One region of the Micromonospora sp. NPDC049139 genome, then DNA from elsewhere that is predicted to be linked to it. Evidence: riboswitches for the same ligand, from Rfam matches in the RefSeq annotation. Region 1 holds a riboswitch; the other holds the start of a gene.
The links. A riboswitch is a leader RNA that binds a small molecule or an ion and turns the genes downstream of it on or off. The one in region 1 is predicted to bind thiamine pyrophosphate.

Region 1 (14,099 bases):
CACGAACTCCATCTCCGGCGTGACGACTCCCGCCCGGGCGTAGGCGAGCTGCGTCGGGCGCTTCCCGTACGCCCCGGCCAGCGGCGTGCCCGCGCCGCGCACCGGGGCCACGTCCCCGCGCTCGGCGATCCACGGCCCGCGCAACGGCGGCAGCCCGACCTCCGGGTCGGACCCGGGCCCGGATGTGTCGTAGAGCCGGACCGGCGCGTTGTCGCCGGTCAACTCCACCTCGGCGAAGGGCACCCGGACATCCGGCCGGGACCCCTCCACATGGACCTTGCGACGTGCCTGCACGACAGCCTCCCCTGTGCTCATGCGGACCACCCGAAGTGGTCCAGCGGGCCGCGTCCCGCGCCCAACTCCCAGTCCCGCCCGCCGGTCAGCGCGCGGAAGACGTACTCCTTGGCGGCGGCGACCGCCGTCGGCACCGGGTCGCCCAGCGCCAGCCGGACGGCGACGGCCGCCGAGAACGTGCACCCCGTGCCGTGGTTGTGCCGGGTGGCGACCCGGGGCGCGCGGAGCAGCGTGGTGACCCCGTCGCCGTGCAGCACGTCGACCGCCTCGCCGTCGGAGTCCACGTCGCCGCCGGTCACCACCACGTGCTCCGGCCCGCCGGCGGCCAGCGCCTCGGCGGCGGCCACCATCTCCTCGACCGTGGTCACCGGGCGTCCGAGGAGGACCGCCGCCTCCGCGCAGTTCGGCGTCGCCACCCGGGCGTACGGCAGCAACCGCTCGGCTGCGGCGACCGTGCCCAGCCGGTGCCCGCTGGTGGCGACGAGCACCGGGTCGACAACGAGGTGCGGCAGCCGACCGTCCCGGGCGGCGTCGGCGACCGCGTCGGCGATGGCCGGGGTGCCCAGCATGCCCGTCTTGACGGCCCGCACGGCGAAGTCGGCGAGCACGCTGTCGAGCTGCTCGGTGACCGTGCGCGGCGGCAGCGGCAGGACGGCGTCGACGCCCCTCGTGTTCTGCGCGGTGACCGCGGTGATCACGCTGGTGCCGTACGCGCCGAGGGCGGCGAAGACCTTGAGGTCGGCCTGGATGCCCGCTCCGCCGCCGGAGTCCGAGCCGGCGATGGTGAGCACGGTGGTGGGTGTCATCGGCCCCCCAGGATGGTTGGGGTCGGGGACCGCGGCATGGTGGCGCTGGGGGGCTGCGGCCGACCGTGCCCACTCCGGGCGGTCAAGCTTGATCCCTCCGTGGGCACGGTCGGCCGCAGCCCCGTACCGGAGACCTCCGCGCGGTCCTGCGCGGTACGCGGCGGCGGGGAGACCGTCGACCGGAAGGCGGCGGTGAGCGTGGCGGCCACCTCGGTCGGGTCGTCGGCGCGCATGATCGCGCCGAGCACCGCCACTCCCGCCGCTCCGGCCGCGATGCAGGCGTGCAGGTGCTCCGGGGTCTCCACCCCGCCCAGCGCGAGGACCGGCACGGGGCTGGCCTCGATCAGTTCCCACAGCCCGTCCGGACGTAGCGGTGGACCGTAGCCGGGTTTGGTGCGGCTGGAGAAGACCGGCGACAGGGTCGCGTAGTCCTCGGTGGTCAATCGGGCCAGCTCGGGGCGGCTGTGGCAGGAGCGGCCGACCAGGCCGAGACGCGGCGGCGGGTACGGGCCGGCCGACGGCAGGTGCACCGCGTCCCCGTCGAGCGGGTCGAGCCCGGCGACGACCAGGGTGCCGCCCGCCTCGGCGAGGATCGAACGCAGGTCGGCGGCGATGGCGACGCGGTCGGCGCGGGGCAGGTCCTTCTCCCGCAGCACCACCCACCGCACTCCCCCGGCCACCGCCCCGGCGACCACCTCGGTCAACGGCCGCCCCGCCTGCCACCGGTCGGTCAGCAGAACGACGCCGGACGGCCCACGCGGAATCCTGGTAGGAAACGGCCCCGCCAGGGGCGCTTCCGCACCAGGATCCGCCGGAACGGGACCGGGGCGGGTCACAGGTCCGGCCGTCCGTCGTCGGGGGTGGATGCCAGGGCGTGGAAGCGACGGGCGATCCGGCCCGCCCCGTACGCGAGCCGCCCCGCCTCGACCGCGTACCGCATCGCGGTGGCCATCGCCACCGGGTCGGCGGCCCTGGTGACCGCGCTGGCCAGCAGCACCGCGTCGCAGCCCAGCTCCATCGCCAGCGCCGCGTCGGAGGCGGTGCCGATGCCGGCGTCCAGGATCACCGGCACGTCGACGCTCTGCCGGATCAGCCGGATGTGGTGCGGGTTCGACACGCCCAGCCCGGAGCCGATCGGCGCGCCCGCCGGCATCACCGCGGCGCAGCCGACGTCGGCCAGCCGCCGCGCCAGAATCGGGTCGTCCGACGTGTACGGCAGCACCACGAACCCGTCCGCAACGAGTTCCTCGGCGGCGCGCAGCAGCTCCACCCCGTCGGGCAGCAGCGTGCGCTCGTCGCCGATCACCTCCAGCTTCACCCAGTCGGTGCCGAACGCCTCCCGCGCCAGGTGGGCCACCTTGACCGCCTCGCCCGCCGTGTAGCAGCCGGCGGTGTTCGGCAGCAGCCGCACCCCGCACCGGTCGAGCAGGTCCAGCAGCCCGCCGGCGGTGCCGGGGGCGGTGTCGACGCGGCGCAGGGCCAGGGTGACCAGTTCGGTGCCGGAGGCGCGGATCGCGTCCTCCAGCACGCGCAGGTTGGCCGCGCCACCGGTGCCGAGGATCAGCCGGGACGTGAGGCGCACGCCGCCCAGGTCGAGGCTCACCGCGTCACCCGCCCTGGGCGGCGCTGAGCACCTCGACCCGGTCGCCGTCGCGCAGCACGGTCGCCGGCCAGCCGGTACGCGGCACGACCTCCCCGTTGACCGCGACGGCGAGGCCGCGCCGCTGGTCGGTGACCGCGCGGACCAGGTCCGCCACGGTCGAGCCGCCGGGCAGGCTGCGCTCGGCGCCGTTCACCGTCAGTTCCACGTGTGCTCCTCCTCGGGTGCGTAGGCGCCGGACCGGTCGTCGGCGGCGGCCCGGACCACCGGCCCGACGCTGCCGGCCTGCCCAGCGGTGCCGGCCTGCCCAGCGGTGACAGCCGGATCGGCGGTGACAGCCGGATCGGCGGTGGCGGCCGGCGCGAACCGGTTCGGGGTGAAGGGGGCGAGCAGCGGGTCCGCCGTACCGGTGACCACCAGGTCGGCGACCAGGTCGGCGGTGACGGGGGTGAGCACGATGCCGTGCCGGTGGTGCCCGGTCGCGGCGAGCACGCCCGGCCGGCCGGGCAGCGGGCCGAGGATCGGGGCGTTGTCCGGGGTGCCGGGGCGCAGGCCGGCGAGGGTCTCGACGAGGTCGTACTCGGCCAGCTCCGGCAGCAGGTCGACGGCGGCGCGGAGCAGGCGCAGCACCGCCCCGGCGGAGACGTCGGTGTCGGCGCGCTCCTCGACGGTCGCGCCCACCACCACCTCCCCGCTGTCGCGGGGCACGAGATAGACGTGCTCGCCGTCGGCGTACCCCCGGATGACGTGTCGGAAGCCCGGCGCGCCGCCGCCGGGCGCGCGGAGCCGCAGCACCTGGCCCTTCACCGGCCGCACCGGCAGCCCGGTCAGGGCCGCCGCCCCGCAGCCGGCCGCCACCACCGTGACGCGCGCGTCCAGGTCGGACAGCCGGCGCACGGCGGCGGGCACCAGCGTGGCGCCGGCCCGTTCGGCGGCCGTGCGCAGCGCCGGCACCAGCCGGCGCGGGTCGACCTGGTGGTCGGTGGCGGCGAGCGCGCCGCCGCGCACCCGGGGCGCCAACGCCGGCTCGCGGTCCCGCAGCACCGAGGGGCGCAGCGGCGTCACCGGCAGCCCGAGACCCTGCTGGTACGCCCACAGCCGGCGCGCCTCGGCCAGGTCGTCGGCGGTGAGCCCGACCATCAGCGTGCCCTCGGTGCGGTAGCCGACGTCCGCGCCGGTGGCGGCGGTCAGCTCGGCGGCGAAGGCCGGCCAGCGGGCGGCGGAGGCGGTCAGCAGCCCGGTCAGCTCATGCTCGCCGAAGTACGCCTCGGCGACCGGGGCGAGCATCCCGGCGGCGACGTGCGACGCGCCGGAGCCCGGGGCGGGGTCGTGCACGGCGACCCGGAGGCCGCGCGCCGCGCAACGCCAGGCGATCGCCAGCCCGACCGGTCCCGCCCCCACCACGGCGACGTCCGGCCGGCTCAGCACCCCAGCGCTCCCAGCAGCTCCGCCGTCGCCCGGGCCGGATCGGCCGCCCCGGACAGCGCCCCCACCACCGCCACCCCGTACGCCCCGGCGGCCAGCAGCGCGGGCGTGTTCGCGGCGGTCACCCCGCCGATCGCGACCACCGGTACGTCCACGGCGGCGGTGACGGCGCGCACCCCGGCCGGGCCGATCGGCGCCGGCAGGCCGGTCTTGGTGCTCGTGGCGTGGCAGGGGCCCACGCCCAGGTAGCTGGCCCCGGCGGCGACCGCCTCGGCGGCCGTCCCCGGCTCGCGGGCGGTGGCCCCGAGCACGGCGGTCGCGCCGAGCACCCGGCGGGCCGCCCCGACCGGCAGGTCGTCCGCGCCGACGTGCCCGCCGGCGGCGCCCACCGCCAGCGCCACGTGCAGCCGGTCGTTGACGAGGCAGGGGACGTCGTACGGCGCGCAGAGCGCGACCACCCGGCGGGCCAGGTCGTACGCCTCCCGGTCGGTGGCGTCGTCGGTGACGCGGACCTGCACGACCAGCTCGGCGCGGGCCACGGGGAGGGCAGCCCGCAGCACGGCCAGCGGATCCCGCCCGGGTCGGGTGTCGGTGATCAGATGCAGTCGCCCAAGGGACGGCACGGCAACACTCCTCCCTGCGCCGGCATTACCCGGATCAGGTTCGACGGTCGGGGGCTCTCAGCCCCCCTCTCAGCCCGGTGCACCGGGCTCCCGTGGGTCACTTGCGCGTGTCACCGTACGACGGATCGCCGGATCCGCCAAGGGCGGGACGCGGATTTCACACCGACCGTCCGAAGCCGACGATCGGGGCGGCGCGTGACCGGCCCGTCACGCGATGCTGTCCGGATGCCCTCCCCCGCCCGGGTCCCGCCCCGGCTCGCCTTCCTGCCGTTCCGCGGCAGCACCGCGATCACGCAGGGGCTGCTGACCCGCGCCATGCTGCGCGGTCCGACCTGGCAACGCCTGCTCCCCGACGTGTACGTGCACCGGGACGCCCTGCGCGCAGCCGACCATCGGCTCTGGTGCGACGCGGTCGCCCTGCTCCTGCCCGCCGGTGCCGCGATCGCCGGGCCGAGCGCCGCGTACCTGTGGGGCGTCGACCTGCTGCCCCGAGGCGCGGCGGTCAGCGTGCTTCTTTCTCGGCCGGCACGGCTGCGCCCGCACCCACAACTGGCCGTCACCCGCTCGGCGCTACCGGCCAGCGACCTGACCCGCTTCGGTGGCCTACCGGTCACCACACCGCTGCGTACGGCGTTCGACCTCGCGCGACGAGGGCCGCGCGACGAGGCCCTCGTCGCCCTCGACGCCCTGCTGCACCGCCGGGTGGTCGGGCTGCCGGCCCTGCGGGCGTACGCCGAGACGCGGCCCCGCTGGCCCGGGCTGCCGCTGCTGCGCGAGGTGCTGGCGCTGGCCGAGCCGCTGAGCGAGTCCCCGATGGAGACCCGGTTGCGGCTCCTCCTGCTCGACGCCGGGCTGCCCCCACCCACGGCGCAGCACGACGTGCGCGACGCCCGGGGGCGGTTCGTCGGTCGGGTCGACCTGGCCTGGCCCGCCCTGCGCGTCGCGGTCGAGTACGACGGCGACCACCACCGCGAGCGCGCCCACTTCCGCCAGGATGTCGCCCGGCTGAACGCGCTGCGCGCGGCCGGCTGGATCGTCCTCCGCTTCACCGCCGACGATGTGCTCCGGCACCGGACCCGGACGGTACGCCTCGTCACCGCCGCCCTGCGCGAACGCGCCGACGAGCGGAACAGCACGGCTGTCACCCGCCCACGGTGACAGCCGTCCCGTTCCACCCGCGCCGGCGCACGTTCCCCCCGGCCAGGTAACCAGCGCCCGCCCGGCAGGCCCACGGGACAACCGCCCCGCAGCCGGCCGAGACGGGCGCGCGGGGAAGGGTGACGGGGACGGGTGGAACACCAGGGCTGCCTCCCAGTGTCGGAGACGTGCGTGGTGTTCCACCCGTGGCAGCCCGGGCCTGGGCGGGCGCGACGTCGACACCGCCCCGGCACCGCGATGCGGTGCCGGGGCGGTGTCGACGTGGGTCAGAGGATGGCGCGGAGGGCGTCGACGTCCTCGTCGGTGGGCTGCCACGCGCCCGCCTCCGCGTTGGAGCGCACCTGCTCGGGCGTGGTGGCGCCGGCAATCACCGAGGTCACCGCCGGCAGGGCGGCCAGCCCGCCGATGGCCACCTGGAGCATCGACAGCCCCCGCTCGTTCGCGTACGCCTCGATCGCCTCGATGGTGTCCCAGTCGGCGGCGGCAAAGCGCTGGGCGTACCGGCCGCCTCCGGCGAGGCGGCTGCCGGCGGGCGGGGCCTGGTCGCGCTTGTACTTGCCGGTCAGCAGGCCGTTGGCCAGCGGGAAGAACGGCAGCAGCCCGAGGCCGAACCGCTCGCAGGCCGGCACCACCTCGGCCTCGGCGGAGCGTTCCAGCAGGCTGTAGTGGTTCTGCGCGCTGATGAACCGGGACCGGCCGGTGGACGACGCCACCCAGTCCGCGTCGGCGATCTGCCACCCGGCGAAGTTGGAGTTGCCCAGGTAGCGCACCTTGCCGGCGCGGACCAGGTCGTCCAGCGCGGCGAGGGTCTCGTCGATCGGGGTGCCTGGGTCGGGCTCGTGCATCTGGTACAGGTCGATGTGGTCGGTGCCGAGCCGGCGCAGCGACGCCTCCACGGCGCGGGCGATGTAGCGCCGCGCGCCCCGGGCGCCGAAGTCGGGGCCGTTGAGGCCGTGCATGTCCATGCCGAACTTGGTGGCCACCACCACGTCGTCGCGGCGGCCCTTGAGCGCCTGGCCCAGCAGTTCCTCGGAGCCGCCCTGCGGCTCGCCGTAGATGTCGGCGGTGTCGAAGAAGTTGATCCCGGCGTCCAGCGCGGCGTCGACCACCGCCCGGGTCCCGTCGAGGTCGAGCTTGCGGCCGAAGTTGTTGCAGCCGATGCCGACGACGGACACCACGAGCCCGGAGTCGCCCAACCGGCGGTAGGTCATCTCAGTCACGAGATCCACCCTATGCCGGCCGGCCGCCCGGGGACGCCTCAGCCAACGTCCCAGACCGGCTCGGGGGTCTCCACCACCTCGTTGTCGCCGCGGAAGAGGACGAACCGGTCGAACGATCGGGTGAACCAGCGGTCGTGGGTCACCGCGACCACAGTTCCCTCGAACGCCGTCAGCCCTGCCTCCAGCGCCTCCGCCGACGCCAGGTCGAGGTTGTCGGTGGGCTCGTCGAGCAGCAGCAGCGTCGCGCCGGACAACTCCAGCAGCAGCACCAGGAACCGCGCCTGCTGCCCGCCGGAGAGGGTGCCGAAGCGCTGGTCGCCCTGCCCCGCCAACTCGTACCGGGACAACGCCGCCATCGCCGCGTGCCGGTCCATGCCGGCCCGGTGGTCGTCCCCCCGCCAGAGGATCTCCACGAGGGTCTTCGCCATCAGCTCCGGCCGGTCGTGGGTCTGCGAGAAGTGCCCGGGGCGCACCCGCGCGCCGAGCCGGGCCACCCCGTCGTGCGCGACCGGCGCGAGCGCCGCCGCGCCGTCGACCGGGCCGTTGGCCGGGTCGGGGTCACTGCCGCCGCGGGCGAGCAGCCGGAGGAAGTGCGACTTCCCCGTGCCGTTGGCGCCGAGCACCGCCACCCGGTCGCCGTGCCAGATCTCCAGGTCGAACGGGTAGGTCAGGCCGTCGAGCTCCAGCTGCTCGCAGACCACCGCGCGCTTGCCGGTCCGCCCGCCGGTCAGGCGCATCCGGATGTCCTGGTCCTTCGGCGGTACGGGCGGCGGCCCGGCCTCCTCGAACTTGCGCAACCGGGTCTGTGCGGCCTGGTAGCGCGAGGCCATCCCGTCGTTGTACGCGGCCTTCTGCTTGTACATCAGCATCAGCTCGCGCAGCTTCTGGTGTTCCTCGTCCCAGCGTTTGCGCAGCTCGTCGAGGCGGGCGTGCCGGGCCACGCGCGCGGAGTGCCAGCTCGCGAAGCCGCCGGGGTGCACCCAGGCGCTGCCGCCCTCCACGGCGACGACCCGGTCGGCGGTGTGTGCCAGCAGCTCCCGGTCGTGCGAGACGTAGAGCACCGACTTGGCCGACTCGCGCAGCCGCCCCTCCAGCCAGCGCTTGCCTGGCACGTCGAGGAAGTTGTCCGGCTCGTCGAGGAGCAGCACCTCGTCGGGGCCGCGCAGCAGCAGTTCGAGGGCGAAGCGCTTCTGCTGGCCGCCGGAGAGGGTCCGGACGGGCCGCTCCCGGGCACCGTCCCACGGCAGGCCGAGCACGATGGTGGCGACGGTGTCGAAGAGCACCTCGGCGTCGTACCCGCCGGCCTCGCCCCAGGCCGCGAGCGCGTCCGCGTACGCCAGCTGGGCCTTGCCGGCGGCGGTGCTGTACTTGCCGCGGACCTCGGCCGCCCGCATGGCCGCCTCGGTCTCGGCGAGCCGGCGGCCGGCGTCGCGCAGCGCCGGCGGGGCGAGCGACAGCGCCAGGTCGGCCAGTGTGGACTCGTCGCCGATCATGCCGATGAACTGGCGCATCACGCCCAGCCCGCCGGCCCGCGCGATCGCGCCGGTCTTCACCGGCAGGTCGCCGGCGACCATCCGCAGCAGCGTCGTCTTGCCGGCGCCGTTCGGCCCGACCAGGGCCACCTTGGCGCCCTCCCCGACCCGGAACGAGACGTCGGTGAAGAGTTCCCGCCCGTCGGGGAGGAGGTGCCCGACGGCTGCCACGTCCACGTATCCCACGTCGGCATCCTGCCCGAGCACCCGCCGGGCGGCCCAACCAATTACCGGGTGACGCGCAGCACCCGGTAGCCCTTCTGGCTGGCGTGCCGCTCGACCTGCCAGCCCTGCTCGGCCAGCCAGCGGTGCAGCGAGTCGCCGCCGAGGTGGCGGGCGACCACCAGCCAGGCGACGCCGTCCGGGGCGAGCCGGGGCAGCCAGCGCAGCAGCATCCGGTGCAGGTCGTCCTTGCCGACCCGGATCGGCGGGTTGGACCAGAGCTGGGCGAACGTCACGTCGGCGGGCACGTCGTCCGGCTCGGCGACGCGTACCCGGTCGGCCGCGCCGACCCGCGCCGCGTTGGCCGCGGTCAGCTCCCGGGCCCGCTCGTTGACGTCGACGGCCCAGACGGTCGCCGACGGCGCCGAGGTGGCCAGCACGCAGGTGATCGGCCCGAAGCCACAGCCGAGGTCGAGCAGGGCGCCGGCCGTGTCGGCGGGCGGCAGCTCGGCCTTGCGCAGCAGCACCGCCGTGCCGGGGTCGAGGCGGGTGGCGGAGAAGACCCCGCCGGAGGAGGTCAGGGTGTAGTCGCGGCCGGCGACGGCGAACTCGACCTCACGCGGGTGGGCGGCAGTCGCGGGTTCAGCGGTGAAGTAGTGGTCGCCGGTCACGCGGGCAATTCTCGCACCGCCCTCGCCACCGGCTGGTCCGGGGCCGAGGAGCGGACACAGCACGACACGAAACAGTCAGGCACCCAATTTCCCGTTATTACCCCCTAAAGGGACAATGCCTCCTACCCTGGGCGACATGGTGTATCGGTACGAGTCCGATGAGGAAGCATTCATGGAGTACCCGGAGCCCCGGTCCGGCCGCTCGGTGCTCGGTGCCGGTCCGCCGGCCGGTCCCTCCCCGTCCCGCTTCCCGACGCCGTCGCTGCCCCGGCCCAACCGGGTCGCGCCGCCCCCCGCCGAGCCGGAGCCGGTCCGCGCCTCGGCCCCGGTGTCCCCCGCGCGGCACACGCCAGCACCACAGGCGCCGCAGACGCCGCCACCAGCGCCACAGGCGCCGTCAGCGCCACAGGCAGAGGTACCGCCCGACCCGCAGGCTCCGCCAGCCCCACCGGCCCCGCAGGCTCCGCCGGCCCCGCAAGCCCCGCCGGACGCGCAAGCCCCGCCGGACGCGCAGGCCCCGCCGGACGTGCAGGTGTCGCCGGCGCGGCCGGACGTGCAGGTGTCGCCGGCACCGGCCGAGCCGGCCGTAGCGGCCGAGGCGCCCGTGGCCACCGAGGCACCCGTAGCGGTCGAGGCACCCGTGGCGGTCGAGCGCCCCGTGCCGCAGCGAAGCGGCGGCCGGCTGTGGCAGGTGCTCGTCGGCGGCGCGGCCGTCCTCGTGCTGCTCGCGCTCTGCGGCCTCGGCGCCGCCGCCCTGCTGGTCGAGCGCGACCGGACGCCGCAGGCCACGCCCACCGGCCAGCCCCAGGTGGCCGAGTCGGCCGAGGCCGGGGCGCACGACCTCGACTCCCGGGACACCGACCAGGGGCCGCTGACGGCCAAGGAGCTGTTCCCCGGCACGCAGCTCGTCGTCGCCGACGGGCAGCCCGCGTACCGGGTGCTGAAGACCCACTCCAGCGCCAGCTGCGCGGTCGCGGCCACCGGGGAGGTCGCCGACCTGCTGGTCCGGCTCGGCTGCAACCAGGTGGTCCGGGCCACCCTGCGCACGCCCGACGGCGACCACCTGGTGACCGCCGGCCTGTTCAACCTGACCGACCGCGCCAGCGCCGAACGCGCCCGCGACCGGATCCGGCAGATGCTCGACGAGCGGCAGGGCCGATTCCGGGGCATGCCGGCCGACAACGGCACCGAGGCGATCGCCACCGCGCCGGCGCGGGTCGGCTGGCAGGTGCGCGGCCACTACCTCGCGTACGCGGTGGTCGCCCGCGCCGACGGCGAGACGATCAGGTCGGGCGACACGAAGGCCAGAGAGATCCTCTTCGACATGATCGAGCTGCACCTCAACCAGGGCGTGCTGGAGCGCCGGGCGAACGGTGGGACGGCCGGCCAGCCGACCGATGAGGGCGCGGACCGCACCGGCACACAGGACGGGAGCGAACTGCCGGGCGCGTGACGAGCCCCCGGGTCTGGACGGGTGCGCGGGCCACCGGGCCGCGCACCCGTTCCCTTCGGCACCCCGACGGGGTCACCGCCCAGGTCGACCCGGTACGTCCGCAGCAGCGCCAACGGCCGGCACCCTGGCCGGTTCGGCGCCGACCCGCCGAGATGGCGTACGCCGGACGCGTCCCTGCGGTCAACCCTCCACGGGGACGCGCAGCCGGCGGGTCGCCTCGGCGCGGCGGGCGTACTCGGCCGGGTCGTCGGGGTAGCCCACGGCGACCAGGGTCAGCCCGTGCGCCGGGGCCACGGTCACCTCGCTGGAGCGTTCCCGGCGGGTCAGCAGGCTGCCCGGCCACCCGACCGGACGGCGCCCGTCCCCCGCGACCAGCATCGCGCCGACCAGGCTGCGCACCATCGCCTGGCAGAACGCGTCGGCCTGCACGGTGGCCACGAGGAGCCCGTCGGGATCCCGCCGCCAGTCCAGCCTGGTCACCTCGCGCAGCGTGGTGGCGTTCTCCTTGCGCCGGCAGTACGCGGCGAAGTCGTGCTCCCCCACCAGCCCCGCCGCGGCGGCGTTCAACGCGTCCAGGTCGAGCGGCTTCGGCCAGGCCAGCACCTCGTGCCGGCGCAGCGGCTCGGCGCCCCACGGCGCGTCGGTGACCCGGTACTCGTAGCGGCGGAAGGTGGCCGAGAACCGGGCGTCGAAGTCGGCGGGCACCTCGGTCATCGCCCGCACCCGCACGTCGGTGGGGAGCAGCCGGGCCAGCCGGCGCAGCAGCCGCCCCTCGTGCTCCCGCCACACGGCGGTGGGCAGGTCCACGTGGCAGACCTGCCCGGTGGCGTGCACCCCGGCGTCGGTGCGGCCCGCCACGGTCAACCCCGTCGCCGTCCCCGCGCCGAGCACCAGGTCGAGGGTCTCCACGAGCACCCCGGCGACCGTACGCCGCGTCGGCTGGGCGGCCCAGCCGGAAAAGCCGGTGCCGTCGTACGCGACGTCCAGCCGCAGTCGGGTGCGCTCGTCCACTCGTACCTCCGCCTCACGGGGTCGGGCCCGGCACCCCACAAGGGGTGCCGGGCCCGACGGTGGCCTGGATCAGGCCTTGTCGTTCTCGCCGGCCTCGTCGCTGTCCTCGCGGGCGGCGGCGGTGTCGCCGGACGCCGACACGGGCGCCTCGGCGTCCTGGTCGCCCGAGTTCGACTTCGGGGCCTCCTCGGCCGGGGCGAGCGCCTCGACCTTGTCCTGCTGCGCGGCCTTGCGGGCGGCGGTCTTCTTGTTCGCCTTCGGCTCGGCGACCTGAAGCTCCTCGACCAGCTCGATGATCGCCATCGGCGCGGCGTCACCCTTGCGCGGACCGGTCTTCACGATCCGGGTGTAGCCACCGTTGCGGTTGGCGTACCGGGGCGCGATCTGGTCGAACAGGGCGTAGACCACGTCCTTGTCCTTGACGACGCCCAGCACCCGCCGGCGGGACGCCAGGTCGCCGCGCTTGGCCTTGGTGATGAGCTGCTCGGCCAGCGGACGCAGCCGCCGGGCCTTCGTCTCGGTGGTCTGGATCTTGCCGTGCTGGAACAGCGCGGTGGCCAGGTTGGCCAGCATCAGCCGCTCGTGCGCGGGGCTGCCGCCGAGGCGGGGGCCCTTGGTGGGCGTGGGCATGCTTGGTGCTCCTCAGGTGTGGCGGCAGCGCGGACTAGAGCTGCTCGGTCTCGCGGTAGTCGTCGGTGTCGTAGTCGGCCTCGCCGAAGGTGTCCACGACGTGCGCCGGGTCGAAGTTCGGGGCCGAGTCCTTCAGCCCCAGTCCCATCCCGGCGAGCTTCATCTTGACCTCGTCGATCGACTTCTGACCGAAGTTGCGGATGTCGAGGAGGTCGGCCTCGGTACGCCCGATGAGCTCACCAACGGAGTTGATGCCCTCGCGCTTGAGGCAGTTGTAGGAGCGGACGGTCAGGTCCAGCTCCTCGATCGGCAGCGCCAGGTCCGCCGCGAGCTGGGCGTCCTGCGGGGACGGCCCGATGTCGATGCCCTCGGCGGTCTCGTCCAGCTCCCGGGCCAGGCCGAACAGCTCCACCAGCGTCGAGCCGGCCGAGGCCAGCGCGGTACGCGGGCCCATCGACGGCTTGGTCTCGACGTCGATGATCAGCCGGTCGAAGTCCGTCCGCTGCTCGACACGGGTCGCCTCGACGCGGTAGGTCACCTTGAGCACCGGCGAGTAGATCGAGTCGACCGGGATCCGGCCGATCTCGGCGCCGGCCTGCTTGTTCTGCGCCGCCGTGACGTAGCCGCGACCCCGCTCGACGGTCAGCTCCATGTCGAGCCGGCCCTTGCCGTTGAGGGTGGCGAGCTTCAGGTCGGGGTTGTGCACCGAGACGCCGGCCGGCGGCTGGATGTCACCCGCGGTCACGTCGCCGGGGCCCTGCTTGCGCAGGTACATGCTGACCGGCTCGTCGTGCTCGGAGCTGACGCAGAGCTCCTTGATGTTCATGACGAGCTCGACCACGTCCTCCTTGACACCGGGGATCGTGGTGAACTCGTGCAGCACACCGTCGATCTTGATCGAGGTGACCGCCGCACCCGGGATCGACGACAGCAGCGTACGCCGCAGCGAGTTGCCCAGGGTGTAGCCGAAGCCCGGCTCCAGCGGCTCGATGGTGAACCGGGACCGGGTCTCGTTGATCGACTCCTCGGAGAGGGTCGGTCGCTGGCTGATGAGCATGTCTTCTCTTCTCTTCCGGGGCGCCCGCCATATGACGCCCACGACAAACTGTTCCGGTGGCCCGCCCGTGTCGGGCGGGCCACCGCAACGAGCTCCGACTACTTGGAGTAGAGCTCGACGATCAGCTGCTCCTGGACCTGCGTGTCGATGACCTGGCGAGCCGGGAGCGAGTGCACGAGGATCTTCATCTGGCTGGGGATCGCCTCGAGCCACGCCGGAACCGACCGCGAGCCGGCCTCGGCCTGCGCCACGATGAACGGGGTGAGCTCCTTGCTCTTGCCCCGGACCTCGATGATGTCGTGCTCCTTGACGCGGTACGACGGGATGTCGACCTTCTTGCCGTTCACCGTGAAGTGACCGTGCTTGACCAGCTGGCGGGCCATGTCCCGGGACTTGGCGTAGCCGGCCCGGTAGACCACGTTGTCCAGCCGCGACTCGAGGATCTGCAGGAGGACCT
Region 2 (14,099 bases), on a different contig from region 1:
ATCGGGGTTCTTCACGCGTCCACCCCGAGCCGACCCTGATTTCGCACCCCGAGGGAGAATGGTCCGATGGCCGGGTACCGCCGACAGCTCTACCGCGACGACGCGGTGGTCCTGCGCGTGCAGAAGCTCGGCGAGTCCGACCGGATCATCACCCTGCTCACCCGCCGGCACGGCCGGCTGCGGGCGGTGGCGCGCGGGATCCGCCGCACCACCAGCAAGTTCGGCGCCCGGCTGGAGCCGTTCGGGCACGTCGACCTCCAGCTCGCCGGCGACCCGAAGGGCAACCAGGGCAGCTCACTGCACACGGTCAGCCAGGTCGAGGGCATCGACCTCTACGGCAAGCGGTTCCTCGGCGACTATCCCCGCTACACGGCCGCCAGCGCGATCGCCGAGACCGCCGAGCGGCTCACCCCGGTGGAGCGGGAGCCGTCGCTGCGGCTGTTCCAGCTCACCCTCGGCGCGCTGCGGGCGCTCGCCGAGGGCAGCCACGACACCACCCTGGTGCTCGACGCCTACCTCCTGCGCGGGATGGCCCATGCGGGCTGGGCGCCGGCGCTGACCGCCTGCGCCGTCTGCGGCACGCCCGGGCGGCACCGGGCGTTCTCCGTACCGGCCGGGGGCGCGGTCTGCCCGGACTGCCGGCCCCCCGGCGCGGCCCATCCCGCCCCGGCCACCATCGACCTGATGTCGGCGCTGACCAGCGGCGACTGGCGGGTCGCCGACGCCACCGAGACCGGCGTACGCCGGGAGTGCAGCGGCCTCGTCGCGGCGCACCTGCAGTGGCACCTGGAGCGCGCGCTACGCTCGCTGCCGCTGGTCGACCGGGGTGCCCCGGCGGCCGGCCCGGTCCCGCCGCCGCGGGGCGTGGGGGCCGGAGCGGATGGCGTGAGCAGGGAGAGAGCCGAGTGATCCGATCGATGAGGGCCGGCCGGCGCGAGCCGGTGCCGCCGACACCGCACCCCTCGGGCGCCCGGCCGCCGGCGTTGCCCGCCGAGGCGGTGCCCCGGCACGTCGCCGTGGTGATGGACGGCAACGGCCGGTGGGCCAAGGAGCGCGGGCTGCCTCGCACCAAGGGCCACGAGGCGGGGGAGTTCTCCCTGTTCGACACCATCGAGGGCGCCATCGAGCTGGGCATCCCCTACCTGTCGGCGTACGCCTTCTCCACCGAGAACTGGCGGCGCTCGCCGGACGAGGTCCGGTTCCTGATGGGCTTCAACCGGGACGTCATCCGCCGCCGCCGCGACCAGCTGGTCGACCTGGGGGTGCGGGTGGTCTGGTCCGGCCGGGCCGGCCGGCTCTGGAAGAGCGTCATCTCCGAGCTGCAGACGGCGGAGGAGATGTCCCGGGGCAACTCCACCCTGACCCTCCAGTTCTGCGTCAACTACGGCGGGCAGGCCGAGATCGCCGACGCCGCCGCCGCGATCGCCCGGGACGCGGCCGCGGGCAGGCTAGACCCGGCGAAGGTCACCGAGAAGACGGTGGCGAAGTACCTCTACCACCCGGAGGTCCCCGAGGTGGACCTCTTCCTCCGCCCCTCCGGCGAGCAGCGGATCTCCAACTACCTGCTCTGGCAGACCGCGTACGCCGAACTGGTGTTCCTCGACACGCTGTGGCCCGACTTCGACCGCCGGCACCTCTGGTACGCCTGCGAGCTGTACGCCCAGCGGGACCGCCGCTTCGGCGGCGCGCTGCCCAACCCGGTCGCCCCGCCGTCCTGAGGCTTACCGCTCCGCCGCGCGGGGTATTTCTCCGGTCAGCAGCCACTGACGGAGGTGAACCCACATGATCCAGAAGCGTATTGCCCAGTGGGCGTTGATGGCGGTCGCGGTGCCGCTGGCGGCGGCCGGCGCCCGTCGGCTCAGCCACACGCTGGAGGCCCGCCGCGGCCCGTCCGGGGTGAGCCGCCTGCTCACCAAGGGTGCCGACATGCTCCGCCCGCGGAAGGCGAAGCGCCGCCGCTTCTTCTGACCCCGCCGGTCAGTGTCGCCCCCCCGGCGACGCTGACCTCCCCTCCCCGTCCACCCCGTCCCCGTCGCCACCCCGCCCGACGACCATGCGGTTGTGGTGCCTCGCGAAAGCGTCCCACCGGGCCCGTCGCCTGGGTGCGAGCCTCGCGTTCGCCGTGGAGGCAGCCACCGGAATCGCATGCGCCGCTGGCGGGGCGGGGCGGGGTTCGGGGTTTCGGGGTGGGTGGGGGGTGGGGGCGCCTAGGATCGGGGGCGGGGTGGGTGCCCCGGACCGCGTCGAGCCTCGGGGGTGGGGATGCGGGATCTCCGGTACAAGATGATCATGGCGCTGAACGCCGCCGACCTCGGTGACCCGATCTGCGCGCAGGTGGCCGAGATCTGCGCCGAGATCGCCGAGCAGCACTGCCAGGAGCTCGGCCACGCACCGCAGCCGCGCTCCGGCGAGATCGGCGAGCTGGCCACGGGTGAACCGGCGCTCACCTGGGCGCCGACCGAGACCGGGCAGCGTGCCTGGTGACGCCTCCCGCCGACCCACCGGCCGCGCCAGTCGATTCCGGGGCGGCGTCGGGCCGCCGACCGGTGACGCGGTGACCGCCCCCGCTCCGGCCGTCGACGTCCGGCGGGCCGACGACCGCTTCGCCACCCGGATCTCCTGGCTCGACTCGAAGCACTCGTTCTCGTTCTCCCGGCACTACGACCCGGCCAACACCCACCACGGTCTGCTGCTGGTCAACAACGACGACGTGGTCCGGCCGGGCGCCGGCTTCGAGACCCACCCGCACCAGGACATGGAGATCGTCACCTGGGTGTTGCGCGGGTCGCTGGTGCACCAGGACTCCACCGGTCACTCCGGCGTGATCTACCCCGGGCTGGCGCAGCGGATGAGCGCCGGCACCGGCATCCTGCACTCGGAGAAGAACGACTCCTGGCGGCTCGACGGCCGCGACCCGCACACCGATCCCGTCCACTTCGTGCAGATGTGGGTGCTGCCGGACGAGCAGGGCATCGACCCCGGCTACGAACAGCTCGAGATCCACGACGAGCTCCTGCGCGGCGGCCTGGTGCCCGTCGCCTCCGGGATGGACCGCCACGACGGTGCGGCGGCGATCCGGATCCGGAACCGCTTCGCCGCCCTGCACGCCGCCCGGCTCCGCCCCGGCGACGAGGTCGATCTCCCGGACGCGCCCTTCGTCCACCTCTACGTGCCGACCGGCGCGGTCACCCTGGAGGGCAGCGGCCTGCTCGGCACCGGCGACGCCGCCCGGCTCACCATGACGGGCGGGCGACGGGTCACCGCCACCGAGCCGGCCGAGATCCTCGTCTGGGAGATGCACGCCACCATCGCCTGACCCGCCAGCCCCCGAGGTTCCCGCCTCACATTCGGCGATCTTGCAGTTTCGCCCCACGTATTGCGGCTTTCGGGATGATTCGCCTGGGCAGAAAGTGCAAGATCGCCGGGGTCGAGGGGTGGGGGCTCGGGGGCGGGGGAGGGGGGTGGGGTGGGTTAGGCCTGGATTTCGGAGCGGTCGGCGGACCAGAGGGTGTGGAAGGTGCCGTCGCGGTCCACCCGGTGGTAGGTGTGCGCGCCGAAGTTGTCCCGCAGCCCCTGGATCAGCGCCGCCGGGAGGCGCTCGGCGCGCAGCGCGTCGAAGTACGCCAGCGACGAGGCGAACGCGGGCGCCGGCACCCCGGCCCGGGCCGCGTCGGCAACCACCCTGCGCCAGCTCGGCACGCCGTCGTTGACGGTGTCCGCGAACCACGGCGCGACCAGCAGCGTCGGCAGCTCCGGCCGCTCGTCGTACGCCTGCCGGATGCGGTCGAGGAAGCGGGCGCGGATGATGCAGCCGCCCCGCCAGATCGTCGCAGTGCCGCCCAGGTCGATGCCCCAGTCGTACTCCTGCGAGCCGGCCCGGATGTGGTCGAAGCCCTGCGCGTACGCGACGATCTTGGAGGCGAGCAGCGCGCGGCGGACGTCCTCGACGAAGGTCTCCCGGTCGCCGACCTGCCACGTGTCGCCCGCGTCCGGGAACGCCCCGCGCGCCGCCGCCCGCTGGTCGGCGTGCCCGGACAGCGACCGGGCGAACGTCGCCTCGGCGATGCCGGTGATGGGGATGCCCAGGTCGAGGGCGCTCTGCACCGTCCAGCGGCCGGTGCCCTTCTGCTCGGCGCGGTCCAGCACGACGTCCACGAACGCCCGCCCGGTGGCCGCGTCGGTGTGCGCCAGCACGTCCCCGGTGATCTCGATGAGGAAGGACTCCAGCTCGCCGGAGTTCCAGTTGCGGAAGATCTCCGCGATCTCCGCCGGCTCCGCGCCCAGCCCCGCCCGCAGCAGGTCGTACGCCTCGGCGATGAGCTGCATGTCGGCGTACTCGATGCCGTTGTGCACCATCTTGACGAAGTGCCCGGCGCCGTCCGGCCCGATGTGCCGGCAGCACGGCACCCCGTCCACCTGCGCGGCGATCCTCTCGAAGATCGGGCCGAGCGTGCGGTAGGACTCCGCCGACCCGCCGGGCATGATGCTCGGGCCGCGCAGCGCACCCTCCTCGCCGCCGGAGACGCCGGTGCCGACGAAGTGCAGCCCGTGGGCCCGCAGCGCCTCCTCCCGCCGGCGGGTGTCGGCGAAGTGCGCGTTGCCGCAGTCCACGACGATGTCGCCGGAGTCGAGCAGTGGCACCAGTTCGTCGATCACGGCGTCGGTGGGCCCGCCCGCCTTGACCATCACGATCACCGCCCTCGGCCGCTCCAGCGAGGCGACGAAGTCCGCCATCGACTCGGCGGGGAGGAAGGTCCCCTCGTCGCCGTGCTCCGCGACCAGGCTCCGGGTGCGCTCCGGCGAGCGGTTGTGCAGCGCCACGGTGAAGCCGTTGCGGGCCAGGTTCCGGGCCAGGTTGCGGCCCATCACCGCCAGCCCGGTCACGCCGATCCGCGCCGTCGCCTGCTCGGCCATCCGTCCGCCGCCTTCCGCCGTCCACGCCTGCCGCTGTGACCGTATCGCGGCGGGTGGCGGGCGCGGTGTGGTGTTCGGCAGCCCGTCTCCACCGGTCGCGGTGCGCTCGCGGTCGGCCATGCCGATCGTGCCGGTAATTCGGATGCGCGCGGCCTGCGGTGGGGTTAGCGTGTGGGCATGCGCAACTGACGCCCCATCTCCGAGCCGGCCCGCCGCCCTGCTGCCGTGGGTCCGCGTGCTCCCGGGCGTCCGCATTCCCACCCTGTCGCCGAGGCGGCGGTGTCCTTCGTGGTCGCACCCGGGGAGCAGTCCCGATTCCGCCCGACCGTCGCGCGACGGTCACCGACCGGCGGCCCGCCCCGTCCGACGACGGGACGGCCCGCAGAACGAGGAGGCCCGGATGCCAGCCAAGCGCAACCCGAAGAAGTCCCGTACCACCGTCACGCCGAAGCCGACCGTCGCGGACCTGACGCCGATCGAGGTGGACGCGATCGGCCTCGCCCCGGCGTCGGTCCCGGCGTTGCCGGCGGCGGCGCCGTCGACGAAGGCCGGTCCGCCCGTCAGGGGTTCCGGGGCCCGCAACCCCGGGGGCCGGAGCCAGCAGGCACCCCAGGCCCGCCGGTACGCCTTCCGGCGCAGCTGACGGGCGGCACCTCCGCCAGCCCGTCGCCCAGGGACCGGCAAGCGGAGTCTGCGTCGGCCGCGGCCACCCGGCAGCACCTCCGCAGGCGTCGCGCCCGGCCCTGCTGTCGAGGCTGGCGCGGCCCGACGAAGGGGCGGGCCCGGGACGCCAGGGCGGGGCCGCGGCTGACGCCGCGACCCCGCCCGGCCCCCGGCCCGGGTCAGGAGCGCGTGGCCACCGGCGCCTCCGTCCGGTCCGTCGCCTCGGCCGGACGATCCCGGTTCACGCCGACCGCCAGGCTGGACAGCCCGGCCGCCATCAGCACGCTCACCACGATCTTGAGCGGGGCGCCCTCGCTGACGAAGTCGAGGACCTGCCCGCCGGTGAGGACGAGCGGCACCCACAGCGACACCATGCCCGCGCGCCAGGTCCCGAAGGCCAGCACCAGAAGACCGATCATCCAGCCCAGCAGCCATGTGGCGAACGACGCCATCACGAACGGGTCGTTGTCGAGGGCGTCGACGACCGGTCGGGCGGCGTCGGCGTCGACGCCGGCGCCGGCGAGGGCCCCGAAGAAGGCGTTGTAGTGCCAGAGGTGGACGGTGGAGAAGTAGAGCCCGAGCAGGGTGATGCCGCCGCCGATCGTGGCGACCAGCGGCTTGCGCCGCCCGAGCGTCACGGCCAGGCCGGCCATCGCCGGTACGAGCAGCAGGTGCGTCAGGGCGAACAGGACGGTCTCCACCCGCCACGCGCCGAGGTGCCCGGCGGCCAACGCCACGTTGCCGGCGGTCTCGGACACGTCGTCGGGGAACATCACCCAGTAGAACGCGTTCGCGACGCCGTAGAGAACGCCGGCCGCAGCCAGCGCGACCGCCGTCAGCCGCCGGCCGTACCGTTGCCCGGTCCTGTCATCCATCGTGGTCTCCCATCGAGAAGTGTGTGGTGGACGCTAGGAGCCGGCCCCGGGGCCGATCGTCGGCCGACGGGTTGAGCCGAAGGTGGAGCCTCCGTCTGGCCTTCTACACCCGTGGGTGGACGCCCGGCCACGCTCGCCGCCGATACCCTTCGCACCATGTCAGCCGCCGTCCCCGACAACCGACGTCTCCCGCGGGGTCTCGTCGTCGCCACCGTCGCCGGTCTCGCGCTGTTCGGGTTCGGCCTGGCCGAGCTGTACGTTCCGATCGCCGGCTACGTCGAAGGCGAGGGTCCCGACCTCGCGGCGCTGCCCGCCGGCTGGCTCGCCGCGCTCACCGTGCTGCTCGTCGGCTACGGCCTCGCGGTCGCGGCCTGTACGACGTACCCGCGAGCGGCGGCCGTCCTCGCCGGCGCCTGCTTCACCGCGCAGAGCTTCACGCCCGTCCTCCCGGAGTGGCCGGTCGTGCCGCTGCTGGCGCTGGTCCTCGCCTGCTTCGGCTGCATCGCCGTCGGGGGACGCGCCGCGCCGACCGTCGCCACGGTTAGCTACTTCGCCGCACTCGGCATCGAGAACACGGCCGCCGGCGACTCGGACTGGGTGTTCATCGTGTTCGTGGGGCTCGCGGTGCTGGGCCCCGGCTACGCGGTCCGGATGCGCCGCGCGCAGGCGGTACGCCTGGTCGCCCTCGCCGCCGAGCGGGAGGCAGCCGCGCGGACCGACGAGCGGCTGCGGGTGGCCCGGGAACTGCACGACATCGTCTCGCACGGCGTCTCCGCGATGGTGCTGCAAGCCGGCGCGGCCGAGGCCGTGCTCGACTCGGACCCGCGCCAGGCCCGCGAGTCACTGGAGGCGGTGCAGGAGGTGGGGCGCGACGTCGTCACCGAACTGCGCCGGCTGCTGGTCATTTTGCGCGGCTCGGAACCGGCGCCGGAGGCGCTGCCCTCGCTGCGACAGCTCGACGCGTTGACCACCGCGGTACGCGTCACCGGCGGCCGGGTCGAGGTCACCGTCACGGGCGACCTCGACCTGGTCCCGGTCGCCGCCGACGTCAGCGCCTACCGGATCCTCCAGGAGGCCCTGACGAACGCCGCCCGGCACGCCCCGGGCGCTACCGTTGCCGTCTCGGTCGACGTGGCCGACGCCCGCCTCCGGCTGCACGTCGTGGACGACGGGCCCGGCACCGCCCGCCGTGGCGTCGGCACGGGCCACGGGTTGACCGGCATCCGGGAACGGGCCGGTCTGTTCGGCGGCACGGTCACCACGGGCCCGCGCGAGCAGGGCGGCTTCGAGGTCCGCGTGGAGCTTCCGTTGGGTCTCGACGGCTCGGCGCCCGCGCTCTCCCCGACGGGCACGACGGCGTGACCCGGGTGCTCATCGCCGACGACGAGGCCCTCGTCCGCGGTGGACTCCGGATGATCCTCGGCACGCAGCCCGACATCGAGGTGGTCGCCGACGCGGCCGACGGCGAGGACGCCGTGCTGCTCGCGGCACGCCTCAAGCCCGACGTCGTCCTGATGGACATCCACATGCCGCGGCTGGACGGCATCGCCGCGACGGAACGGATCCTGGCGGAGTGCGCCGACATCCGGATCATCGTGCTGACCACCTTCGACCTCGACGAGTACGTCTACCGGGCGCTGCGGGCCGGCGCGTCCGGGTTCATGCTCAAGACCACCCCGCCGAAGGATCTCGCGGGCGCCCTGCAGGCCGCCGCGCGTGGCGACGCGCTGCTGTCCCCGTCGATCACCCGCAGGCTGATCGACCACTACACGGCGACGGCGCCGGCGGCGACCGCGGGCAGCCCAGGCCTGGCGGAACTGACCGCCCGGGAGACGGAGGTGCTGCGGATGATGGCGGACGGCCTGTCCAACCGGGAGATCGCCCACCAGCTCTTCCTCGGCGAGGCGACGGTGAAGACGCACGTCAACCGCATCTTCGCCAAGCTCGGGGTGCGCGACCGGGTGCAGGCCGTCGTGCTGGCGTACCAGACCGGCGTGGCCCAGCTCCGGCGCCGGTAGGGCGAGGCGACCGCCGGGCCTCGGCCGCCGGACTCGTGGCGGCGGCGACCGCCGCAATCGTGGCGGCGGCGACCGCCGGACGTGGCGCCGACAGCCGCCGTGGCGGTCAGCCGATCAGTGGCCGGAAGGTTCCCGCCAGGACGCTGACCGCCAGCGCCGCGCCGGCCAGCAGCGCCGCCCCGGCGATCAGCAGCCCGTCGGCGGCGACGAAGCGTTGCCGTCGGGCGACCGTACGCGGGGTGCCGGCGTCGAAGCCGCGGGCGTCCATCGCCACGGCCAACCGGGTGCCCCGGCGGATCGCCCCGACCAGCAGCGCGAAGGCGGTGGAGGCGAACAGTCGCAGCTTCGCCAGCGGGTTGCGTCCCGCCGCCACCCCGCGGGCGCGGCGGGCCATGGCGATCATCTGCCACTCCTGCCCGAGCAGCGGCACCAGCCGGAACGCCGCCAACGCCCCGATGGCGAACCGGGCTGGCGCCTTCGCGTTCTGGATCAGGGCGTCCGCCAGGTCGGTGGGGTCGGTGGTGGCGAACACGATCACGCCGGGCAGTGCCACGGCGAACATGCGCAGCACCAGGCCGAGCGCGGTGAGCAGCACCCCGGAGGTGACCACCGCGGGGCCGGCCTCGACCAGCACCCGGCCGGAGCGCTCGGCCGCGAAGAGCACCAGCGTCACCACGATGCCGACCGCGCCGACCAGCAGCGGCCCGGCCCGCCGGGCCAGCACCCGGAAGCGGACCCCGAACAGCGGCAGCACGGCCAGCTCGACGGCGATGGCGATCGCCGGGGCCACCGGGTCCAGGGTGGCGACGAGGATGAACGAGAACACCAGCGCCGCGGCGAGCTTGGCCACCGGGTTGCGCCGGGCCAGCGGCGCGTCGGGGGCGGCGACCGGTTCGAGGGTGATCACGGCCGCTCCGGGACGGGACGGGCGCGGCGTGCGGCCGGCGCCGGACCGGTCATGGTCCGGCGACGCCGCGGGTGCGCGGCCGGCGCGTTGTGCGAGCTGGTCACGGCCGCTCCAGGGTGACGCGCCGGTCCGCCAGAGCGGCCACGAACTCCGGGTCGTGGGTGACGGCGACCAGGCCGTGCCCGGCGTCGCGCAGTTCGGCGAAGAGGTTCACCAGCTCCAGCCAGGTCCGCCGGTCCTGGCCGAAGGTGGGTTCGTCGCAGACGAGCAGGCGGGGCGCGGTGGCCAGGGCCGTCGCCACGCTCAGTCGCCGCGCCTCCCCACCCGACAGGGTGTACGGGTTGGCCGCGGCGAGCTTCGTCAACCGCAGCCGGGACAGCAGGTCGTCCACGGTGGACCGGACCGCCGTCTCGGGCTGGCCGGTGCGGCGCGGGCCGAGGGCCAGCTCGTCGAAGACGGTGGTGGCGACGAACTGGTGCTCCGGGTCCTGGAAGACCGAGCCGATCCGCCGGGCCAGCGCCGGGGCGCGCCAGCGGTGCGGGGGAGTGCGGGCGTCGGAGCCGGCCAGTGCCGCCGTCGCCACGACCCGGCCGGCTCCCGGCTTGAGCAGCCCGCCGAGCAGCAGCGCGAGGGTCGACTTCCCGGCCCCGTTCGGGCCGAGCACGGCGAGCGCCTCGCCGGCGCGTACCGCCAGGTCGACGGCGGCCAGCCGGGGCGGCAGGCCGAGCCGGTCGGCGGTGAGCAGCAGGTCGCCGGCCGGCGCGGTGGCGTGGCGGGGCGGCACGGGCCGGCCGGGCACCCAGACGCCCGCGGCGGCGAGCGCGTCGCCGTGGGCGCCGAAGACGGCCTGGGGCGTGCCGTCCGCGCGGACGCCGCCGCCCGGTTCGAGCACCACCACCCGGTCGACCAGCGGCAGCGCCTCGGCGACCCGGTGCTCGACCAGGATCAGGGTGGTGTCGGCGTCCAGCGCGCCGGCCACCGCCGCGCGGACGAGCGCGGCGCCGGTCGGGTCCAGGTTGGCGGTCGGTTCGTCGAGCAGCAGCAGCCCGGGCCGCAGGGCCAGCACCCCCGCCAGGGCGAGGCGTTGCTGCTCGCCGCCGGAGAGGGCCGCGGTGGGCCGGTCCCGGTGGTACGGGAAGCCGACCCGGGCCAGCGCCTCGTCGACGCGGGGCCAGATCTCCCCGGCGGGGACCCCCCGGTTCTCCAGCCCGAACGCCACGTCGTCGCCGCTGCGGGCCATCACGAGCTGGGTCTCCGGGTCCTGGAAGACGATGCCGACCCGGTCCCGGCCCTTGCGGGGGTCGAGCCCGTCGACCTCGACGGTGCCCTCCTGTTCGCCCGAGTCCTCGGGCAGCAGCCCGGCCAGCGCGGCGAGCAGGGTGCTCTTGCCGGCGCCCGACGGCCCGAGCAGCAGCACCCGCTCGCCGGCCTCGACGCGCAGGTCCACCCCGCGCACGGCCCACGCCCGGCGCCCGGCGTGCCGCCACCCGAACCCCCGCAGTGTCACCGCCCCCACGCCGTCCCCCTTCCGGCCCGCGCGCGGGCGTCGACCATGAGGTTGGCGGCACCCACGGAGATCCACGTCGCCGTCCACCTCATGATCAACCCCGATTCCGGTGGTGCGGGTCAGACGGCGGCGCGTTCGCGGCCGGCGGGGAAGCGGTCCAGGACGCCGGTGCCCGCCAGGGCGCGGGTGAGGGCCCAGCCGCCGGCGCCGGCGACGGCGGCGGCGCTGACGACGGTGAGCAGGGCGTACGGGACCCGGTAGCTGCCGAGCGCGTAGTCGACGTTCCAGACGAAGAAGTCGAACAGCGCCGCGCCGAGGCCGGTCAGCGCCCCGGCGAGCAGCGCGGTGGGCAGCCGGAACGAGCGGTACCGGAACGCGGCGAAGGCCACCTCGGCGCCGAGCCCCTGGATGAGGCCCTGGACGATGGTGATGCCGCCCCACTCCGAGCCGAGCAGCGCGGAGACCGTCGCCGCCACCGCCTCGCAGAAGAGCGCCGCGCCGGGCTTGCGGATCACCAGGCCGCCGAGTACGGCCGGGACCAGCCAGACGCCGTACATGATCGCCTGGCCGGCCGGGAAGAACGCGAACGCCGGGTCGACGGCCCGCCACAGCAGGCCCCAGGCCCAGAAGATGACGCCGAACGCCACCGCGATCACCGCGGCGATGACGACGTCGAGTGTGCGCCACCGGGTGGTCGTGTTGTCTCGCATGATTGCTCCCAGTCCTGAACGCGAACCAGGAGAAGACGCACGCCGCGCCCGGTGTGCCCGGACGGCGGCGCGGCTGGAGGTCGACCGAACTCCCTGCGCTGGCATTACCCAGATCAGGTTCGAGGGTCTGCGGGCGGTGCCCGCACTCTCAGCGCTGTGCGCTCCCCTGTCGGATGTGAAGTTGTCGCGCCGACGCTAACACCTTTGAAGATCATCGGGCAAAGTGATCTTTTCGCTGGTCACCAGCGAGTTCGCTCGATCTCGTCGGTTCCGGCCGGTACGCTCGGGCGGCCACTGGCGGAATCGGCGGAGGAAACCACGTGACATCCGAGGTTGACCGCTCCGTGCCGGATGGGCGCGCCCCGGGGTCGGTCGGTGTGGCCGCGCCGGGCGTGCCCCCGCAGGAGCCGGCGGGCGGCGGCGGGAGCGCCTGGCGGTTCGGGTCGGTCGAGGCGCTCGCGGTCCTGCTGGTCCTGCTGGTCGTGTTCCGTGAGCCGCTCGCCGGGGCCCTGTCCGCGCCCTGGCTGCAGACCTGGACCACCGTCTTCGTCTCGGTCATGGTGCAGGCGGTGCCGTTCCTGGTCTTCGGGGTGGTCCTCTCCGCCGTGATCGCGGTCTTCGTGCCCCGGTCGTTCTGGGCCCGGGCGCTGCCCCGGCACCCCGCGCTCGCGGTGCCCGTGGCGAGCGCGGCCGGCGTGGTGCTGCCCGGCTGCGAGTGCGGGTCCGTGCCGATCGCCGGGTCGCTGATCCGGCGCGGGGTCACCCCGGCCGCCGCGCTGGCCTTCCTGCTCGCCGCCCCGGCCATCAACCCGATCGTGCTCACCGCCACCGCGGTGGCCTTCCCCGACGACCCGGAGATGGTCCTCGGCCGCGGCGTCGCGAGCCTGGTCGTCGCGATGGTGATGGGGTGGCTGTGGCTGCGCCTCGGCCGGGCCGACTGGATCCGGCTGCCGCGCCGGCCGGAGCTGGACGACGGCCCGCGCGGGCGGGCGTTCTGGGCGGCGGTCCGGCACGACGTCACCCACGCCGGCGGGTTCCTGGTGGTCGGCGCGGCGGCCGCCGCCACCATCAACGTCGTCGTGCCCGAGCGCTGGTTGCAGACGCTCGCCGAGGACCCGGTGCTCTCGGTGCTCGCGCTGGCCGTGCTCGCGGTGCTGCTCTCCCTCTGCTCGGAGGCCGACGCCTTCGTGGCCGCCTCGCTGTCGCAGTTCTCGCTGACCGCCCGCCTGGTCTTCCTGGTGGTGGGGCCGATGGTCGACCTCAAGCTCATCGCGATGCAGACCGGCGTCTTCGGCCGGCGGTTCGCGCTGCGGTTCGCCCCGGCCACCTTCGCGGTGGCCGTCGCGGTTGCCGCCGCGACCGGGGCGGTGCTGCTGTGAACCGGCAGGCGCAGGCCGTCGTCCTGCTGCTGCTCGGGGGCGCCGTGGTCCGGGCCAGCCTCACCGACCTCTACCTGCGCTACGTCAAGGAGGGGCTGCGCCCCTTTTTGGTCGCCGCGGGCCTGCTGCTGGTCGTCGCCGCGGTCATGACCCTCTGGTACGAGCTGCGTCCCGCCCTCCGGCGCCCCGCCGCGTCCCCGACCGCCGACGGCGAGCACGAGCGCGCCGGCGGGGACCACGAGCGCGCCGACGGCGAGCACGAGCGCGCCGGCCGGGACGAGGCCGCCGACCACGGGCACGGCCACCACGAGCCGCGGATCGGCTGGTTGCTGATCCTGCCGGCGCTGGGTCTGCTCCTGGTCGCCCCGCCCGCCCTCGGCTCGTACGCGGCCGGGCAGGCCGGCACCGCGCTCTCCGCTCGGCAACAGCCGTCCGACTACCCGCCCCTGCCCGACGGCGATCCGGCGCAGGTCAGCGTGCTCGACTACGCCTCGCGGGCGCTGTTCGACCGGGGCGCGTCGCTCGGCGGGCGACGGGTCCGGCTGACCGGTTTCGTCACCACCGGCCCCGACGGCCGACCGCTCCTGGCCCGGATGGTGCTCTCCTGCTGCGCGGCCGACGGGCGGCCGGTCAAGCTGGGCCTGACCGGCGCCGCCCCCGAAGGGCTCGCCGACGACACCTGGATCGAGGTGACCGGCCGCTACAGCGACCGGATCGCCCGGGACCCGGTCAACGACGCCGAGATCCCCTACCTCGACGTGGAGTCCTGGCGGCAGGTGCCCACCCCCAAACGCCAGTACGAGTGACCCCGCCCGCCCTGGGTAGGCTGGCGATCATGCGGATCGAGGCGCGGGGGCTCACGTTCGACGTACGCGTCGGCGGTCCCGAGGGCGGCGCGCCCGTCCTGCTGCTGCACGGCTTTCCACAGCACGGCGGGGAGTGGGACGACGTCGTCCCGCCGCTGCACGCCGCCGGCCTGCGCACCTACGCGCCGGACCAGCGCGGCTACTCGCCGGGCGCGCGGCCCGAGGCGGTCGAGGCGTACCGGATGCCGGAGCTGGTGGCCGACGCGGTGGCCGTGCTGGACGCGCTGGGCGTCGACGCGGCGCACCTCGTGGGGCACGAC

Region 2: it holds a riboswitch for thiamine pyrophosphate, as region 1 does, so the genes downstream of both, ACZ6Q9_RS28075 (ECF transporter S component) here and thiE (thiamine phosphate synthase) in region 1, are expected to answer to the same signal.

Annotation. Positions count from the first base shown of each region.
Region 1 is NZ_JBVJHK010000002.1:575,871-589,969, forward strand. Features, by position in the region: gene thiC (phosphomethylpyrimidine synthase ThiC) at 1-294, opposite strand, end outside; gene thiD (bifunctional hydroxymethylpyrimidine kinase/phosphomethylpyrimidine kinase) at 312-1,100, opposite strand; gene ACZ6Q9_RS06175 (thiamine phosphate synthase) at 1,097-1,864, opposite strand; gene ACZ6Q9_RS06180 (thiazole synthase) at 1,933-2,703, opposite strand; gene thiS (sulfur carrier protein ThiS) at 2,708-2,908, opposite strand; gene thiO (glycine oxidase ThiO) at 2,899-4,128, opposite strand; gene thiE (thiamine phosphate synthase) at 4,122-4,748, opposite strand; TPP riboswitch at 4,743-4,851, opposite strand; gene ACZ6Q9_RS06200 (DUF559 domain-containing protein) at 4,974-5,906, shown strand; gene ACZ6Q9_RS06205 (aldo/keto reductase) at 6,173-7,135, opposite strand; gene ACZ6Q9_RS06210 (ABC-F family ATP-binding cassette domain-containing protein) at 7,165-8,844, opposite strand; gene ACZ6Q9_RS06215 (class I SAM-dependent methyltransferase) at 8,886-9,491, opposite strand; gene ACZ6Q9_RS06220 (hypothetical protein) at 10,024-10,944, shown strand; gene truA (tRNA pseudouridine(38-40) synthase TruA) at 11,125-11,955, opposite strand; gene rplQ (50S ribosomal protein L17) at 12,025-12,585, opposite strand; gene ACZ6Q9_RS06235 (DNA-directed RNA polymerase subunit alpha) at 12,620-13,642, opposite strand; gene rpsD (30S ribosomal protein S4) at 13,741-14,099, opposite strand, start outside.
Region 2 is NZ_JBVJHK010000021.1:15,948-30,046, reverse strand. Features, by position in the region: gene recO (DNA repair protein RecO) at 67-909, shown strand; gene ACZ6Q9_RS28130 (isoprenyl transferase) at 918-1,718, shown strand; gene ACZ6Q9_RS28125 (hypothetical protein) at 1,783-1,968, shown strand; gene ACZ6Q9_RS28120 (thioredoxin reductase) at 2,263-2,484, shown strand; gene ACZ6Q9_RS28115 (pirin family protein) at 2,555-3,316, shown strand; gene gndA (NADP-dependent phosphogluconate dehydrogenase) at 3,472-4,914, opposite strand; gene ACZ6Q9_RS28105 (hypothetical protein) at 5,315-5,557, shown strand; gene ACZ6Q9_RS28100 (hypothetical protein) at 5,757-6,452, opposite strand; gene ACZ6Q9_RS28095 (sensor histidine kinase) at 6,609-7,814, shown strand; gene ACZ6Q9_RS28090 (response regulator) at 7,811-8,470, shown strand; gene ACZ6Q9_RS28085 (energy-coupling factor transporter transmembrane component T family protein) at 8,577-9,377, opposite strand; gene ACZ6Q9_RS28080 (ABC transporter ATP-binding protein) at 9,478-10,893, opposite strand; gene ACZ6Q9_RS28075 (ECF transporter S component) at 11,004-11,594, opposite strand; TPP riboswitch at 11,667-11,772, opposite strand; gene ACZ6Q9_RS28070 (permease) at 11,972-12,973, shown strand; gene ACZ6Q9_RS28065 (TIGR03943 family putative permease subunit) at 12,970-13,779, shown strand; gene ACZ6Q9_RS28060 (alpha/beta fold hydrolase) at 13,809-14,099, shown strand, end outside.